One region of the Pseudarthrobacter sp. TE3704 genome, then DNA from elsewhere that is predicted to be linked to it. Evidence: riboswitches for the same ligand, from Rfam matches in the RefSeq annotation. Region 1 holds a riboswitch; each other region holds the start of a gene.

Evidence for each region. Region 1 has a riboswitch for S-adenosylmethionine ahead of ACZ9BC_RS16995 (bifunctional o-acetylhomoserine/o-acetylserine sulfhydrylase). Riboswitches for the same ligand answer to the same signal wherever they lie in the genome.
Region 2: it holds a riboswitch for S-adenosylmethionine, as region 1 does, so the genes downstream of both, ACZ9BC_RS19195 (cobalamin-independent methionine synthase II family protein) here and ACZ9BC_RS16995 (bifunctional o-acetylhomoserine/o-acetylserine sulfhydrylase) in region 1, are expected to answer to the same signal.
Region 3: it holds a riboswitch for S-adenosylmethionine, as region 1 does, so the genes downstream of both, ACZ9BC_RS07615 (aminotransferase class V-fold PLP-dependent enzyme) here and ACZ9BC_RS16995 (bifunctional o-acetylhomoserine/o-acetylserine sulfhydrylase) in region 1, are expected to answer to the same signal.

Annotation. Positions count from the first base shown of each region.
Region 1 covers NZ_JBWCCJ010000006.1:171,189-176,128, reverse strand. Annotated here, with positions in the region: gene ACZ9BC_RS17015 (DeoR/GlpR family DNA-binding transcription regulator) at 1-84, shown strand, start outside; gene ACZ9BC_RS17010 (CPBP family intramembrane glutamic endopeptidase) at 266-1,045, shown strand; gene ACZ9BC_RS17005 (HNH endonuclease signature motif containing protein) at 1,310-2,848, opposite strand; gene ACZ9BC_RS17000 (VOC family protein) at 3,172-3,810, opposite strand; SAM riboswitch class IV at 3,975-4,090, shown strand; gene ACZ9BC_RS16995 (bifunctional o-acetylhomoserine/o-acetylserine sulfhydrylase) at 4,136-4,940, shown strand, end outside.
Region 2 covers NZ_JBWCCJ010000008.1:73,858-78,797, reverse strand. Annotated here, with positions in the region: gene ACZ9BC_RS19205 (adenylosuccinate synthase) at 1-422, opposite strand, end outside; gene ACZ9BC_RS19200 (M14 family zinc carboxypeptidase) at 683-1,732, opposite strand; SAM riboswitch class I at 1,959-2,065, shown strand; gene ACZ9BC_RS19195 (cobalamin-independent methionine synthase II family protein) at 2,078-3,283, shown strand; gene ACZ9BC_RS19190 (uracil-DNA glycosylase family protein) at 3,502-4,143, shown strand; gene ACZ9BC_RS19185 (DUF3151 domain-containing protein) at 4,333-4,755, opposite strand; gene fbaA (class II fructose-bisphosphate aldolase) at 4,758-4,940, opposite strand, start outside.
Region 3 covers NZ_JBWCCJ010000002.1:777,456-782,395, forward strand. Annotated here, with positions in the region: gene rsgA (ribosome small subunit-dependent GTPase A) at 1-559, shown strand, start outside; gene hisN (histidinol-phosphatase) at 608-1,420, shown strand; SAM riboswitch class IV at 1,592-1,705, shown strand; gene ACZ9BC_RS07615 (aminotransferase class V-fold PLP-dependent enzyme) at 1,743-3,167, shown strand; gene ACZ9BC_RS07620 (class I SAM-dependent methyltransferase) at 3,262-4,020, shown strand; gene ACZ9BC_RS07625 (metal-dependent transcriptional regulator) at 4,067-4,780, shown strand; gene ACZ9BC_RS07630 (fluoride efflux transporter FluC) at 4,796-4,940, shown strand, end outside.

The DNA.
Region 1 (4,940 bases):
CTGATTACGGATGCCGGAATCTCGCCGCGGGACAAGGCGGCTTTCGAGGCCAACGGCACCGAAGTAATCGTCGCGCCCAGCTAAACCCCAGCTTCACTGCCGGCAGCCTCAATAGCACCAGCCTCAATAGCACCGGCCTCAATACCACCAGCCTCATTACCTCCGGCCTGGATACCGCAGGCCTGCAGCCGCGCTTCGAACACCGCAGGCGCCACGCATGGATCGCGGTCAGGCCTGATCCAACAACTGCAGGCAAGATGGGTACATGTTGGTTCCCTCCCGCCGCCGCCTGAAGTTCGAAGTCTGGATTGTGCTGGGCCTCTCCCTTGGTCAGTCCGCCGTGTACTCCGTCGTGCAGCTCCTGGACAAGATAACGCGTGCGCCGTTGGCCGAGGGCACCTCAACGCTGAACCGCTCCCAAAGTGCCCGCGAGTATTTCGACCTGACGTACCAGTTGCTGGACATCATTTTCGCGCTGGTTCCGGTACTGCTGGTGATCTACTTCCTCACAGACCAGCGGCAGGCGGCGTCCGGAGATGTTGGCAATCAGGGCTCAGCCTTCCGGAAGCTGGGCTTCAATTTTGCGCGGCCGGGAATGGACATGGTGCAGGGGGTGGGGCTGGCGGCCCTGATCGGCATCCCGTCGCTCGGCCTTTACGCCGCGGGCCGGGCGCTGGGGATAACCACCGCGATCATTCCCAGTGCGCTGGACGCCTACTGGTGGACAGTGCCGGTTCTGATCCTGTCCGCCATCCGGCATGCCGTGGTGGAGGAAGTCATTGTGGTGGGCTACCTGCTGAACCGCTTCGGCAAGTTTGGCTGGAGCGTGCCGCTGTCCATTGCCGCAAGCTCCCTCCTGCGTGGAAGCTACCACCTGTACCAGGGCTTCGGGCCGTTCATTGGCAATGTGGTGATGGGTGTTGTCTTCGCGTGGCTCTACACCCGGACCAAGCGCGTCATGCCCCTGGTCATTGCGCATGCGTTGCTGGACATCGTCGCTTTTGTCGGCTTCAGCCTCTTTGGAAGGTCCATGGGCCTGGGCTAGACGGGCACGACGACGGGCGGGCAATCAGCCACCGCCAGCCGCCGTGGACCGCCGGCCCGATTCACGGGCCGCAGCGGCCTACCGCCACCCGCCGTGTACCAATGGCCTGATTCATGGGCAGCCACCCAAACCGCCCACCGATCCCACTTCACCAGGCTGCGGGGACACAAGGACGGCCGTTATGGTCGGCACGGCGCTGACCGTCAGGTCAATCATGCTCATTCACGGCTCGTCGTATGCTGCCTGTACTTCAGTGGTCCTTGCTCAGTTTCCGGTCCCGTGCAGGACACGCAACAGGCCTTCCTCACCCGGGGACAGCCCTTTGTAGCAAAGGTCCGGGTAGCCGTAGGGAGCACGCTTGGTAAGTGACCGCGGCCGGTGCACGTTTCGCTTCCGCCGTGAAAGTTGTCTCCGTTTCCGCTTTCGATGCAGCTCGCGTCTGAGTTGATCGGGCCATTGGGGTGGTTCCCAGTCCTGGTGTTCGCTTTTGTAGCGGCGGCCTGTTGGTGAGATCCAGCCGGGTGGTTCGTTTTTGGTGGCCGGGGTGGGTGTCCAGCCGCTGGTGTGCCTGAGGCGGTGGTGTTTGCGGCAGGGCTGGCCCAGGTTGCTGACCCCGGTGGTCCCGCCGTGATGCCAGGCGAGAATGTGGTCTGCTTCGTTGTCCAACGAGTTGTTGCTGCAGCCGGGAAAGGGGCATTTGCCGTCCCGCATCCGCAGCCACCGCCGGATAGCCTTCGTAACCCGGTAGCTGGTGCGGCCGATTTCCAGCGGCGCCCCGTCCCGCGGGTCCACCAGCACCCGGTAAAACGAGCCGGCCCCATCCGCGACCAATTTCCGCGCCATCGACGCCGGGATCGGGCCGTAGCCGTCAAGCATCGCCGGTTCATCAGTCAAACCCATAAGCGAGAACACCGGCACCGTAACCAGGACCTCCGCGTGCGGGGCGCGGACCTCCGCAACCGTACGGCCGGGGCTCTGCCCGTGCTGCCCGTCCTGGCCGTTGCTGAGGACGGCGTCGGCGAAGATGTCGGCGCAGAGCTGGGGCAGGGTGCGGGACTCGTCCGGGCGCTGCAGGCCCCGGGCAAGGGCGGTGGTGCGGTTCCACATCGCCGACGCGGTATCGGCAGGCAGGTAAGCGTGGAACCAGGCCATCCCGTCCACGTCCGGACGGTGCTCCACCCGCCGCTCCGCAACACTTCTCGCGTGGCGCTTTTCAAGGGATTCAGGGTGGTGGTGTTCGCGCCAGATCCGGGCCTTATGCCGGAACCGGTGCGGCACCAACTCACCCGGCCCCGGCGCGGTGGCCGGGTTCGGTGCGTCCGGGCCCAGGAAATGCGCCTCCAACGCGGCGGCCCCGGCAGGATCCAGGGTGGCCGTTTCCTCGACCATCGCCTTCGCGTGCGCCCACGACAGGCTTCCGTCCTGCAACCCCGCCAGGGTCAACGGCAAAACATTGGCCAGCACCTGCGACTCGTTCAGCAGCACACCGGCAGCCCTCGCACCAATGGTCAACACACCCGCGACCTCGGCGACCATCGACGCTTCCTGCGCCATCGCCCCGGACGGCGCCATGGCCCGTGACGCCACAGCCTTGGCAGCTTCTGCATACCCTGCGGCCAGATGCACCTTCAACGCAGCGGTCCCGGCCTCAAGCCGGGCGACCCCGGCCAGCCCGTCCAGGCTCCGATCAGCCTGCTCCCGCAACGGATCAAAACCCTCACCGGTCCCACGGAGCACAGCACCCAGCTCAGCAAGGGACGCCTCAAGGACCTCCAACGCTTCCAATGCCGCCCTGCCAGCCATACCCAAACTATGACAGTGGGGTCTGACAATCCATGTGGACCACTGGAAGTTCGGCATGAAAAGCCCGGCAGGTACTCCAGCCCAATCTCCGGGCGGGCCAGTAACTGCTCATGTCAGGAACCGGCAACCAGGAACCGGGCACGACAAGAACCGTGCAAACCAGGAACCCGGCAAACCAAGACCGGGCACGCCAGGAAATGGATTCGGCCGCCATCGGCAGGTGACTTCGTTGTCACATGCTGATGGCGGCCGAAGATGGTCGGACAGGGAACCCAGGGGGTGCCCCTGCATGATCCGGCGGCACCGGACCATGCAGCGGGAGGTCAGATAATGACGGCTCCGCTGGCGGTTTCGAATGTGACCGACAGAATGCCCGGCGTCCCGTGCGGCGCCACCCACTCCACGGCCACGTCTTCCAGCGGCTTCTCCACCGGTTCGCCCAGCCACTCGGTGACTCGGGCAGCCGAACCGGCAATGGTGAGGCAGCTCATCTTGACGTTGCTGTCGTAGGCGTTGGACGGGTGCAGGGAGGGGTCTCCCTCCCACTTGAGCATGTACGGAACCTGGGGGTCGGCAATGAGCCCCAGGATGCCGATCTGCTTCCACACCAGTTCACGGCCATCCGGGAATTTCCGGTTGCCGTTCACGGCGGCGCGTCCGAGGCGTTCTTCGAAGGGGGCGAGGTCGTCCACTTCGACGCACCAGCCCATCCATCCGCCGCCGGCCGCCGAGCGGGCACGTACTGCCTGCCCGAAGGGTGCCTTGTCCGATGCAGGGTGGTCCAGGACCTCCACCACCTCGAGGTATTTGTGTCCCGCGAGCGGGATGATCATATTCCGGGTTCCGAACCGGGGGTGTACCCCGCCTTTCACTGCCTCAACGCCGAGGGCAGAGGAAATACGTTCGGTAGTGGCCGCGAGGCCATCGTGTTCACAGGCGTAAGAGACGTGATCCATGCGCATGCCAACATCTTGGCACTTTGTGATCGGGCTCTCAGCTAAGGGTTGCCTTACTGGGATTTTCCGAGGTCAACCCCTTCACGGGTCGACCTCAGACGGCGAAACCGCAGGACCATGTTCGTCACAATGCTGTCCGCTGCATTGGCCATGTTCCTACACTGGGCTCAGGTCATGAGCGCCAGCGCCAAGCCCCGGCTCGCTGGCCGGCAACCCTCCATCCGCGGTGGGGTGCCCCGGGTGAGGACCTGGCTGTCCGGCAACGGCCGGATGGCAAGCGCGGCCCGTGGTGCTCCCAGCCCGCCCCGGGCCCATGTCAAAGGAGCCTTGAATGTCCAACGGATGGTCTTTTGAAACCCGCCAGATCCACGCCGGTCAGGAGCCGGACAGCGCCACCGGAGCCCGGGCGCTGCCCATCTACCAGACCACGTCCTTTGTGTTCCCCAGCGCGGAGAGCGCCGCGAACCGGTTTGCGCTGGCGGAACTGGCGCCTATCTATACGCGCATCGGCAACCCGACCCAAGACGCGGTGGAGCAACGGATTGCCAGCCTCGAAGGCGGCCTGGCAGCTCTGCTGCTCAGCTCCGGACAGGCAGCGGAGACCTTCGCTGTCCTGAACATCGCCGAGGCCGGCGACCATATTGTCGCCAGCCCCAGCCTTTACGGCGGTACCTACAACCTCTTCGCCCACACCCTCAAAAAGTTCGGCATCGCCGTCACCTTCGTTGCCGACCCGGACAACCTGGACCAGTGGCGCGCCGCCGTGCAGCCCAACACCAAGCTCTTCTTTGCCGAGGTGGTCTCCAACCCCCGGCAGGATGTCCTGGACATCGAAGGCGTATCCCAGGCCGCCCACGAGGCAGGCGTACCCCTGATCGTGGACAACACGCTGTCCACGCCGTACCTGATCCGCCCGCTGGAGTGGGGCGCGGACATCGTGGTCCACTCGGCCACGAAGTACCTGGGTGGCCACGGCGCGGCCATCGCCGGCGTCATCGTGGACTCGGGCAAGTTCGACTTCAGCAAGGACCCGGAGAGGTTCCCCGGCTTCAACACCCCGGACCCCACCTACAACGGGCTGGTCTACGGCCGTGACCTCGGGGAGGGCGGCGCTTTGGGCTCCAATCTGTCCTACA
Region 2 (4,940 bases), on a different contig from region 1:
GCCACTTTATCCATGTAGGCCGGGCCGATGCCGCGTCCGGTGGTTCCGATGGCGCGGCTTCCCAGGAACCGCTCGGTTACCTTGTCCAGGACCTGGTGGTACGGGGCCACGAGGTGGGCGTTCGCTGAAACCCGGAGCTTGGAGGTGTCTGCGCCGCGGGCCTGCAGGCCTTCGATCTCCTGGAAGAGTGCTTCGAGGTTCACCACGCAGCCGTTGCCGATAATGGGAACCGCGTTGGGGCTGAGAATGCCTGCCGGCAGCAGCTTGAGTTCGTACTTTTCACCGCCTACGACGACGGTGTGCCCGGCGTTGTTGCCGCCGTTGGGCTTGACGACGTAGTCAACGCGGCCGCCCAGAAGGTCAGTGGCCTTGCCTTTTCCTTCGTCGCCCCACTGGGCTCCTACGATCACAATTGCTGGCATGGGATCCTCCCCCATTCGTTCGGGCTACACGGGTCCGGCCATGGAGGTGGCTTGCCCGGTGCGGCGCCGTTCATGAGAATGCCCCGAATGGACCGGCCGTCGCTGGCCCGCGGGACGGGGCAGCGATGCAAGAGTTCCGGGGCTCTTACCACCCAAGTTTAGCCGATGAGCGACTTTGTCCACTCGTTGGGCCGCCGCGGTCCTTCTTGCAGGGTAAAGGACTCCTGCAGGCAAAGGACCGCGGCGGGTGGGCGGTGTGGTTACTCGCCGTCGGCTTCCTCGCCCGGCCGGGACGTCTGGTTGGCAAGGCTGTCCCAGAAGGAGGTGTCGGCGTCGGCGATGGATCCGTCAGCAATGGCTGCCGCGGTTGCAGTCAGCGTGGTCACGGTCTGCTGGATCAGGTAACCGTTGCTGCGCAGGCCCAGGGCGACGCCGTCCGCGTAGTGGTCGGACATGCCACGCATTTCGAAGAGCAGTGTTGCGATGCCGTACTCAACGGCAATCCCATTGCGGCTGATGGTTTCGGCGCTGCCACCCACATACTTGCCCAAGTGGCCCCAGCCGGTGGAGTCGACGTTGTTGAACACCACGGCGCCCAGCTGCTTGGACTTTTCCACCACTGCAGGATCGGCGTTGGGTGTGGTGGGGTACAGGATGGACCCCGAGACCAGCTTTCCGTCGCGTACGCTGCGTGTGCCCTGATGGTGCAGGTCGATCATGTAGTCCACTGTGTATTTGCGCATCACATTGTTGTGCAGCGCCTGAGTTTCCGGCTGGACCTTGTCCACGTGGTCGCGGTTGAGGTCCACCTCCTCGGCGTTGTATCGGGTCATGTTGCGGTCGCCCTTGGCCAGGTAGTCATCCAGCGGGAAGTTCACATCCCCCATGGCGCCGTCGGCGTTCAGCATGGGAACGATCAGGATGTTCACGCCGGCCAGGATGTCTGCGGACTTGCCCGTTCCGAGGTGCTTGACAAATTCCAGCGCACCTTCGGTGGTGAGCTGCTCATTGCCATGCTGCTGCGTGAGGTACAGGATGGTGGGTTTCGCCGGGTCCGAAATGTACTTGACCAGGTGGATGTCGCGTCCCTTGACGGTCTGCCCGATGACCTCAAGCTCCATGGCGGACTGGCGTGCATCCTGGTCCTTCAGGAAGGAAACCATCTGGTCATAGGTGGCCAGCTTCGAGGTGGTGATTTGGCCGTTACCGTCGTAGTTCGGACCTTCACCCACTGAATGGGCGAGCGGTGCCGGTCCTGCCACAACGGCAAGAGCAAGGGCTCCGGCGGCCAGGGTCCTGAAAGTTGCCACGGTTTTTCTCACGGTGCGTTACCTCTTTCGAGTGCATTAGGTGCGTCCAGCCCGCTAATGTCCCCCATTGCCGGCTGTGACATCAGCCAACCAAGCTGGACAAAAGCTGTCAATGGATATGACCGGTAACAGCACCCAGTTATTACGAATCGAAAGCTGTCAACATGGCGCGACATATAGCGAAGCGGATTTGCCCGCGCCTGTGATGGTGGATTTAAGTGAGAGTGAACCATCCGGAGCGGCCAAGAGACCTGGCTCAATGACGCCGCAGCAACCCGTCAGGGCAGGACACGTCCTGCCTGCAGAAGGTGCTACTGCCAGGACCGATGGAAAGGAAAATCCAGCATGTCCCTAAACACCGACCACATCCGCGTGACCCACGCAGGTTCGTTGCCGCGCACGCCCGAGCTTATCGCCGCAAACGCTGCGCGCGAGGAAAACCCGGCCGACGTGGAGGGATACAACGAACTCCTTACCGCTTCCGTTGTGGACTTGGTCCAGCGTCAGCAAAGCCTGGGCATTGATATCCCGAACGACGGCGAGTACGGCCACGCGATGTCCGCCGCTGTGGACTACGGCGCATGGTGGTCTTACTCCTTTGCCCGGATGGGCGGCCTGGAACTGGACAATGACGCCACATGGGCCGTTGAACCGAAGGAATCCACCCCCGGCAACGTCCAGCTGACGGGATTCATCCACCGCCGCGACCGTGTTCTTTTTGCCGAGGCCTACAACGATCCCACCAGCGGCATCTTCACCGGCGGCGCCAAGCCGTTCCCGAAGGTCACGGGACCGCTGGTGTACACGGGCCAGGACGCGGTGGCCTCGGACATCGCCAACCTCAAGGCCGGCCTTGCCGCAACCGGATTGAAGGAAGGATTCGTGGCGGCGCTCTCCCCCGGCAGCGCATCACGGATCACCAACGAGTACTACGCCACGGAGGAGGAGTACATCTACGCCTGCGCGGACGTCCTCCGCGAGGAGTACAAGGCCATTGTGGACGCCGGCCTCACATTGCAGATCGATGATCCGTCCATTGCGGAAAACTGGGACCAGATCAGCCCGGAACCCACGGTTGAGGACTACCTCAAGTTCACCCGGATCCGGGTGGAGGCGCTGAACTATGCCCTCCGCGGCCTTCCCGAGGAGCAGGTGCGTTTCCACCTCTGCTGGGGTTCCTGGCACGGTCCCCACACCACCGACCTCCCGTTCGCGGACCTGGTGGACACAATGCTGCAGATCAACGCCGGCGGATACTCCTTTGAAGCCGCAAACGTCCGCCACGAACACGAGTGGCGGGTGTGGGAGGACACCAAGCTTCCCGAGGGCAAGGTCATCATCCCGGGCATCGTCTCGCACGCCACCAACGTGGTGGAGCACCCGGACCTCGTGGCAGACCGCATCGTCCGTTTCGCCGAGGTAGTGGGCCGCGAGAACGTCATTGCCTCCACGGACTGCGGCCTGGGCGGGCGCGTCCACCCGCAGATCGCCGTCGCCAAGCTGGGAGCACTGGGAGAAGGCGCCCGCCGGGCAACCAAGAGGCTCTGGTAACAGACGCCTCTTCCCCTCCAGCCCAGGACCGCCGGTTCCCTGCTCCGCATTATTGGATGCAGGGGACCGGCGTTTCGTTTCCCCGGGCTTGCTAAACTGGAACAGGCCGACCCGGAATCGGTCCACCCCATCTCAACCGCCGCTGATGTGTGGCGCCTTCGTGCGCCCATATCCGCCGGCGGCAGCACCGCCAATCCCCGCAGGAGATCCAGCACTACATGACAGCCCTGGCCCCCGAATCTTTCCATGAGCAGCTCCTGAGCCGCCGCTACGAACCCAATGTTGCCGCCGTCAATGAACTGTGCGATTCCCTGCAGGAGACCCGGCCCGGCACGGTAGTGCCTTACGTCGACCCCATGCATGATGTGGACGAGTGCCGCATTATCAGCCTGTTTTCGAACATCGGCGGGGCCGACGAGTCCGGCTTCATCACCCCGGGAGACCAGGACGCAGCTACCCGGATGCTCGGCATCCAGTGGAAGCTGGGCCTTCGCCCCGAGTTCGTCATGCCCTGGAACGTGCACCCCTGGCACGTCCCGGGCGAGGTCAACGGCAAGTTCACCCCGGACCAGATCCAGGCCGGCCTCAAGCCGCTGCTGAAGTTCCTGGCGCTGGTCCCGCGCGCCTCGGTGATCGTGGCCCACGGCACCGAAGCCAACCGCCTGGCCAACCTGCTGCTGAAGACCGAGGTTCCGCTGCTCTGGCGCCGCGGGCTGAAGACCTACAAGGTGCGGTCCCTGAGCGGACGCGCTTTCGCCGGTTCCCCGGCCCGCCAGGAGGAGTACCTCGAGGACATGCGTGTGGCCTACGCCGACGCCATGGCCCGCACCGGCCTGCAGAAGTCCCCATCCGCACCCTAACCTCGCAAGCTCGGCCAGGGAACCCTGCGGACGTGGGCCCACGCCACAGGACTCACTGCTTACGACGGCGGGCGGTTGCCTTTCCTTGGAAAGGTAACCGCCCGCCGTCGTTCTTTAATGCAACGCGGGGTCACTTTCAGCCCAATCCGGCAGCCGGAGAGGGCGGAAACTGACCCCGCGTTGTTTCTGCTACTTGCCTTCGATCGCTGCCTTGGCGTTGGGGTCCGAGTCGTTCAGGAACTTCTCGATCCGCTCCGGCTCCTCGGCCTCGCCAATGGCCGCAGCTGCCCGGCCCAGCGAGTAGAGCGCGCGCAGGAAGCCGCGGTTGGGCCCGTGCTCCCACGGGATGGGCCCCACGCCGCGCCAGCCGTTGCGGCGCAGCGAGTCCAGGCCGCGGTGGTAGCCCACGCGCGAGTAGGCGTAGGAATCGATGGTGCGCCCCTCGGCCCAGGCCTCCTCGGCCAGCACGGCCCACAGCAGCGAGGAGGTGGGGTGCTTTTCCACGAGGTCCAGGGCTTCCTGGCCTGCTTCCAGCTGCTGGTAGACCTCGGTCTCGGCAGGCAGGAGCGTGGGCTCGGGGCCCATCAGGTTCTTGCGGAACTCGTCTGACATTCCTAGAAGGTCTTTCCGGCCGAGCCGAGCTGCTTGGTGGCTTCCACGACGCGGGCTGCGAGGCCGGCTTCTGCGGAGGCGCCCCAGACGCGGGGGTCGTAGGTCTTCTTGTTGCCCACTTCGCCGTCGACCTTCAGGACACCGTCGTAGTTGCGGAACATGTGGTCCGCCACGGGGCGGGTGTA
Region 3 (4,940 bases), on a different contig from region 1:
CAGCCGTACCGCCGATATGAAGGCGTCCGGCATCGATGCGCGGTCCGACGACGGGCTGTCCGCCCGGCTGGACAGCGCGGCGGTCGCCGAACTCAGGGCCCACCTCGACGGGAAGGTCACGGTCATGCTGGGGCACTCCGGGGTCGGGAAGTCCACCATGGTCAACGCACTTACGGGTGCGGAAAGGGCCACCGGCGGAGTGAATGCCGTGACCGGGCGGGGCCGGCACACGTCGTCGTCGGCCCTGGCTTTGCGGCTTGCGGACGCACCTCCCGGCAGCTGGATCATCGACACCCCGGGCATCCGGTCCTTCGGACTGGCGCACGTGGATCCGGACCGGATCCTCCGGTCCTTCCCGGACCTTTCGCCGGGTATCGATGACTGTGAACGCGGCTGCAAGCACACTGCCACGGCAGTGGACTGCGGCCTGGATGCCTGGGTGGCCGGAGGCCATGCGGGTCCCACCGGCGAAGCCCGGCTTGCGTCCCTGCGCAGGCTCCTCGGAGCGGATCCCCGCATGGAAGCGCAGGAGACCAAGGAGCTCGGCAGCGTCAACTGACAACGCCGATCTCCCAGCAGAACCGCCCGCAGACGGTAGTTTGGAACCATGATCCAACCCGCCTCGAGCTACAACGATGACCTGCGCCTGGCCCATGTCCTGGCCGACTCCGTGGATGACCAGACCATGAGCCGCTTCAAGGCACTGGACCTCCACGTGGAGACCAAGCCTGACCTGACGCCGGTCACCGATGCGGACAAGGCAGCGGAGGAAGCCATCCGCGGCCAACTCTCCCGCTCCCGTCCACGGGACGCAGTACTCGGTGAGGAGTTTGGCAGCACCGGCCACGGCTCGCGCAGGTGGATCATCGATCCCATCGACGGCACCAAGAATTTTGTCCGCGGCGTGCCCGTGTGGGCCACCCTTATTGCCCTCGTTGATGAGGGCGAGCCGGTAGTCGGCGTGGTCAGTGCCCCGGCACTGGGCAAGCGATGGTGGGCGGCCAAGGGCATGGGCGCCTACATGGGCCGTTCACTTGCCGCGGCCACCCGGCTGCGGGTGTCTGACGTCTCCAGCCTGTCCGACGCGTCACTGTCATATTCCAGCCTCGGCGGATGGAAGGAACGCGGAAACCTTGACGAGTTCCTTGGCCTTACCGAGGACGTCTGGCGGACCCGCGCCTTTGGCGACTTCTGGTCCTACTGCATGGTGGCAGAAGGGTCGGTGGACATCGCCTGCGAACCCGAGCTCAACCTCTACGACATGGCGGCCCTGGTACCGATCGTGGTGGAGGCGGGCGGCCGTTTTACGTCACTGGAGGGCGAGGACGGCCCGTTCGGCGGCAACGCCCTGGCCACCAACTCCATCCTGCACTCCGAGGTGCTGCAGCGGTTGAACCCGGGGCTCGACGACCTTCTCTGACTCCGGCCCCAACCCCACCTGACCGAAGAATCGACGGCGGGCGCCCCCGAAAGGAGGCGTCCGCCGTCGTTTTCTTCGGCTAAAGACGCCTTTCACGCCGGCGCGTAACAAAAGCCTTAACATTTGCGCCGGCTTCAAACCTGGGCGCCCCATGTTCTACGCTCTTAACCAGGTCACGAGTGCCAGCGCAAAACCCCGGTTTGCTGGCCGGCAACCCTCCATTCGCGGTGGGGTGCCCCGGGTGACGACCAGGCCGGTCCGGAGCGGATGCGGCAAGCGCGGATTCCTGTATTGCGGAGTCCTGTTCTGAAGTGAGGTCTCTGTGACAACTGCCACCGTCTCCCCCAACGCCGCCATCACCACCGAAGCTGCGACCGTTTTCGATGCGCGCAAGGCGATCGCCGGCCGCCCCCTCGCCGCCGTCACCGGCGCGGAAATCCAGGCGCCGCTGATCGCCGGCGGGCATGTCCGTTACGCCAACCTCGACTACGGCGCATCTGCCCCCGCCCTCTCGGTGGTGTCCGCCTACCTCAACGAGATCCTGCCGTACTACGCCAGCGTCCACCGCGGCGCCGGGTACGCGTCGCAAATCAGCACCTCCGTGTACGAGAACGCCCGCAGCATCGTCCGCGATTTCGTGGGCGGCCGGGCGGACGATTCCGTTATCTTCACCAGGAACACCACGGACTCCCTCAACCTGCTGGCCGGCTGCCTGCCCGTCGCTGACGGACGCCATGCCGGTGACGTCCTATACCTGGACATCGAGCACCACGCCAACCTGCTGCCCTGGCAGGGAGTACCCCACCGCAGCATCGTTGCCGCCGACACCATCGCGGGAACCATCGAAGCCGTCCGCGCTGAACTCGAGCAGGGCGGCGTGAGCCTGCTGGCAATCACCGGCGCCTCCAACGTCACCGGCGAGATCCTTCCCGTCCGCGCCCTGGCAACGCTCGCCCACCAGCACGGCGCACGGATCGTGGTGGATGCCGCCCAGCTGGCGCCGCACCGCCGCATTGACATCAGCGCGGACGACGTCGACTACGTCGCGTTCTCCGGTCACAAGCTTTACGCGCCCTTCGGCGCCGGCGTCCTGGTGGGACGCCCTGACTGGCTCGACGCCGGTGTTCCACACCTCGCCGGCGGCGGCGCCGTCAAGGAAGCAAGGCTCGACGGCGTCAGCTGGGCAACAGGCCCGGCCCGCCACGAGGGCGGCTCCCCCAACGTCCTGGGCGCGGCCACCCTTGCCCGCGCCACCCAGGTCATCGCCGGGTTGGACCAGGACCGCTGGCACGCGCACGAGTCCGCCATCCGCTCGTTCCTGGTGGAAGGTCTGCAGGACATCGAGGGCGTCACGGTCCACCAGATCTTCAAGGACACCAACGCGGACACGGACACCATTGGCGTGGTCAACTTTTCCGTCGAGGGGTACGACGCAGGGCTCGTTGCCGCGTACCTTTCCGCTGAGCACGGGGTGGGGCTGCGGGACGGGCGCTTCTGCGCACATCCGCTGCTGAAGCGGCTGGGGCTTCCCTCCGGCTCCCTTCGTGCCAGCTTCGGCCTCGGTTCCCGGCTCGAGGATGCCGAACGGCTCCTGGCAGGCATCGCCAAACTTCGCCGCGACGGGCTGGGCTGGGACTATGTGGTGGATGCCGGCCGCTGGGTTCCCGCGAACGACACGCGCACCTACCCGCACTGGGCTCCAAACACACCGGGAACCGCGGGGGCTGCTCCCTGCCTCGACGACTGACCCTCGCCGGCGGCTGAACGGCCGTGCCCTGCTGTTGGACCCGGATGCGGTAAATTCGGAGGATACCGCAGGGCATTACTGAAGGAGGCCGCACGTGGTTCGGGGTGGCCCCAGGCTTGATCATGGGCGGCGCCGGGAGCTCGGCCAGAGCTTCCAGGACGGCGGCAAGCATTACCAGCGGGTCCGGCCCGGGTATCCTGCGGAATCGGCGCAATGGCTCGTTCCTGCCGGGGCCCGCGATGCACTGGACGTTGGCGCCGGCACCGGCAAATTCACCGAACTCCTGCTGGCTGCTGGGCTGGCGGTGACCGCCGTCGATCCATCCGCAGACATGCTCGAACAGCTGACTGCGCACTATCCGGACGCCACGGCTGTCCTGGGCACCGCCGAGGCGACGGACCTGCCGGCGGCGGCGTTCGACGTCGTCACCGTTGCCCAGGCCTGGCACTGGTGCGATGCCCTCGCGGCGAGCACGGAACTGGCCCGTGTGCTCCGCCCGCACGGAACGCTCGGGCTGGTCTGGAACCAGCTGGACACATCCGTCCCGTGGGTGCACCGGCTCTCCCGCATCATGCATGCGGGGGACGTGTACAAGCCGGACCACCGGCCTGTGGTGGGCCCCCAATTCCAACACCTTGAAGGCCACGTGACGCACTGGCAGGACCTTGTCAGCACCAGGGACCTGATGGAGCTCACGAAATCCCGCAGCTACTACCTTCGTGCCGGGGAAGCCACCCGGGCCAAGGTCCTCGCGAACCTTGACTGGTACCTGCATGAGCACCTGGGCCATGCCGACGGCGAGGACCTGGAATTGCCGTACCTGACCCTGTCGTGGCGGGCCGTCAAAGCATGACGAACGTCGCCGTTGCGGTCCACCGGCACCCGGTAGGCTTGGTCCTGTGAAGACCAGCGCGCCCTCCTCCTCCATCGAGGACTACGTCAAGGTCATCTACTCATTCACTGAATGGCAGGACAAGCCCATCACGTCCTCGCAGCTTGCCCAGCGGCTGGGGGTGGCCAACTCCTCGGTGTCGGAGATGGTCCGCAAGCTCAAGGACCAGGGCCTTGTTGACCACAAACCGTACAGTGCCATCACGCTGACCGATACCGGCCTGCGGCTGGCCTTGTCCATGGTGCGGCGCCACCGCCTGATCGAAACGTACCTGGTGCAGCAGCTGGGTTACAGCTGGGACGAAGTCCACGATGAAGCCGAACTGCTGGAGCACGCCGTCTCTGACACCTTCATTCAGCGGGTCGCCGCCAAGCTGGGCGACCCCAGCCGCGATCCGCACGGCGACCCGATTCCCACTGCCGACGGCAAGGTTCTGATGCCCCGGGCCCATTTGATGGGTGAGCTGGACAAGGGCCATACGGGCAGGATCACCCGGATCAGCGACGATAACCCGGATCTGCTCCGCTATCTGTCCGCCGAGGAGATAGACCTCGACGCCGAGGTGGAGGTGGTGGGCCGCCGGCCGTTCGGCGGAGCGCTGGTGGTGCGCATCCGCAACTCCGGCCGGACCCGGGACTACGATCTGGCCGACGAGATTACCTCGGCCCTGTGGGTCCACAGTGACCATCCGCATCCTGGCTGCATCCTGGCGGACGGCTGAGATGCAACCGGCAGGATGAGTTCTTCCGGAATGCCGTCTGCGCGGGCCTGGCTTGCGGTGGCCGCCGGTGGCCTGGTTGGCAGTGAACTCCGCTACGGCCTGGGGCTGGCCTTTCCCGACCATCCCGGATCAATCCCCTGGGCGACTCTCTGGATCAACG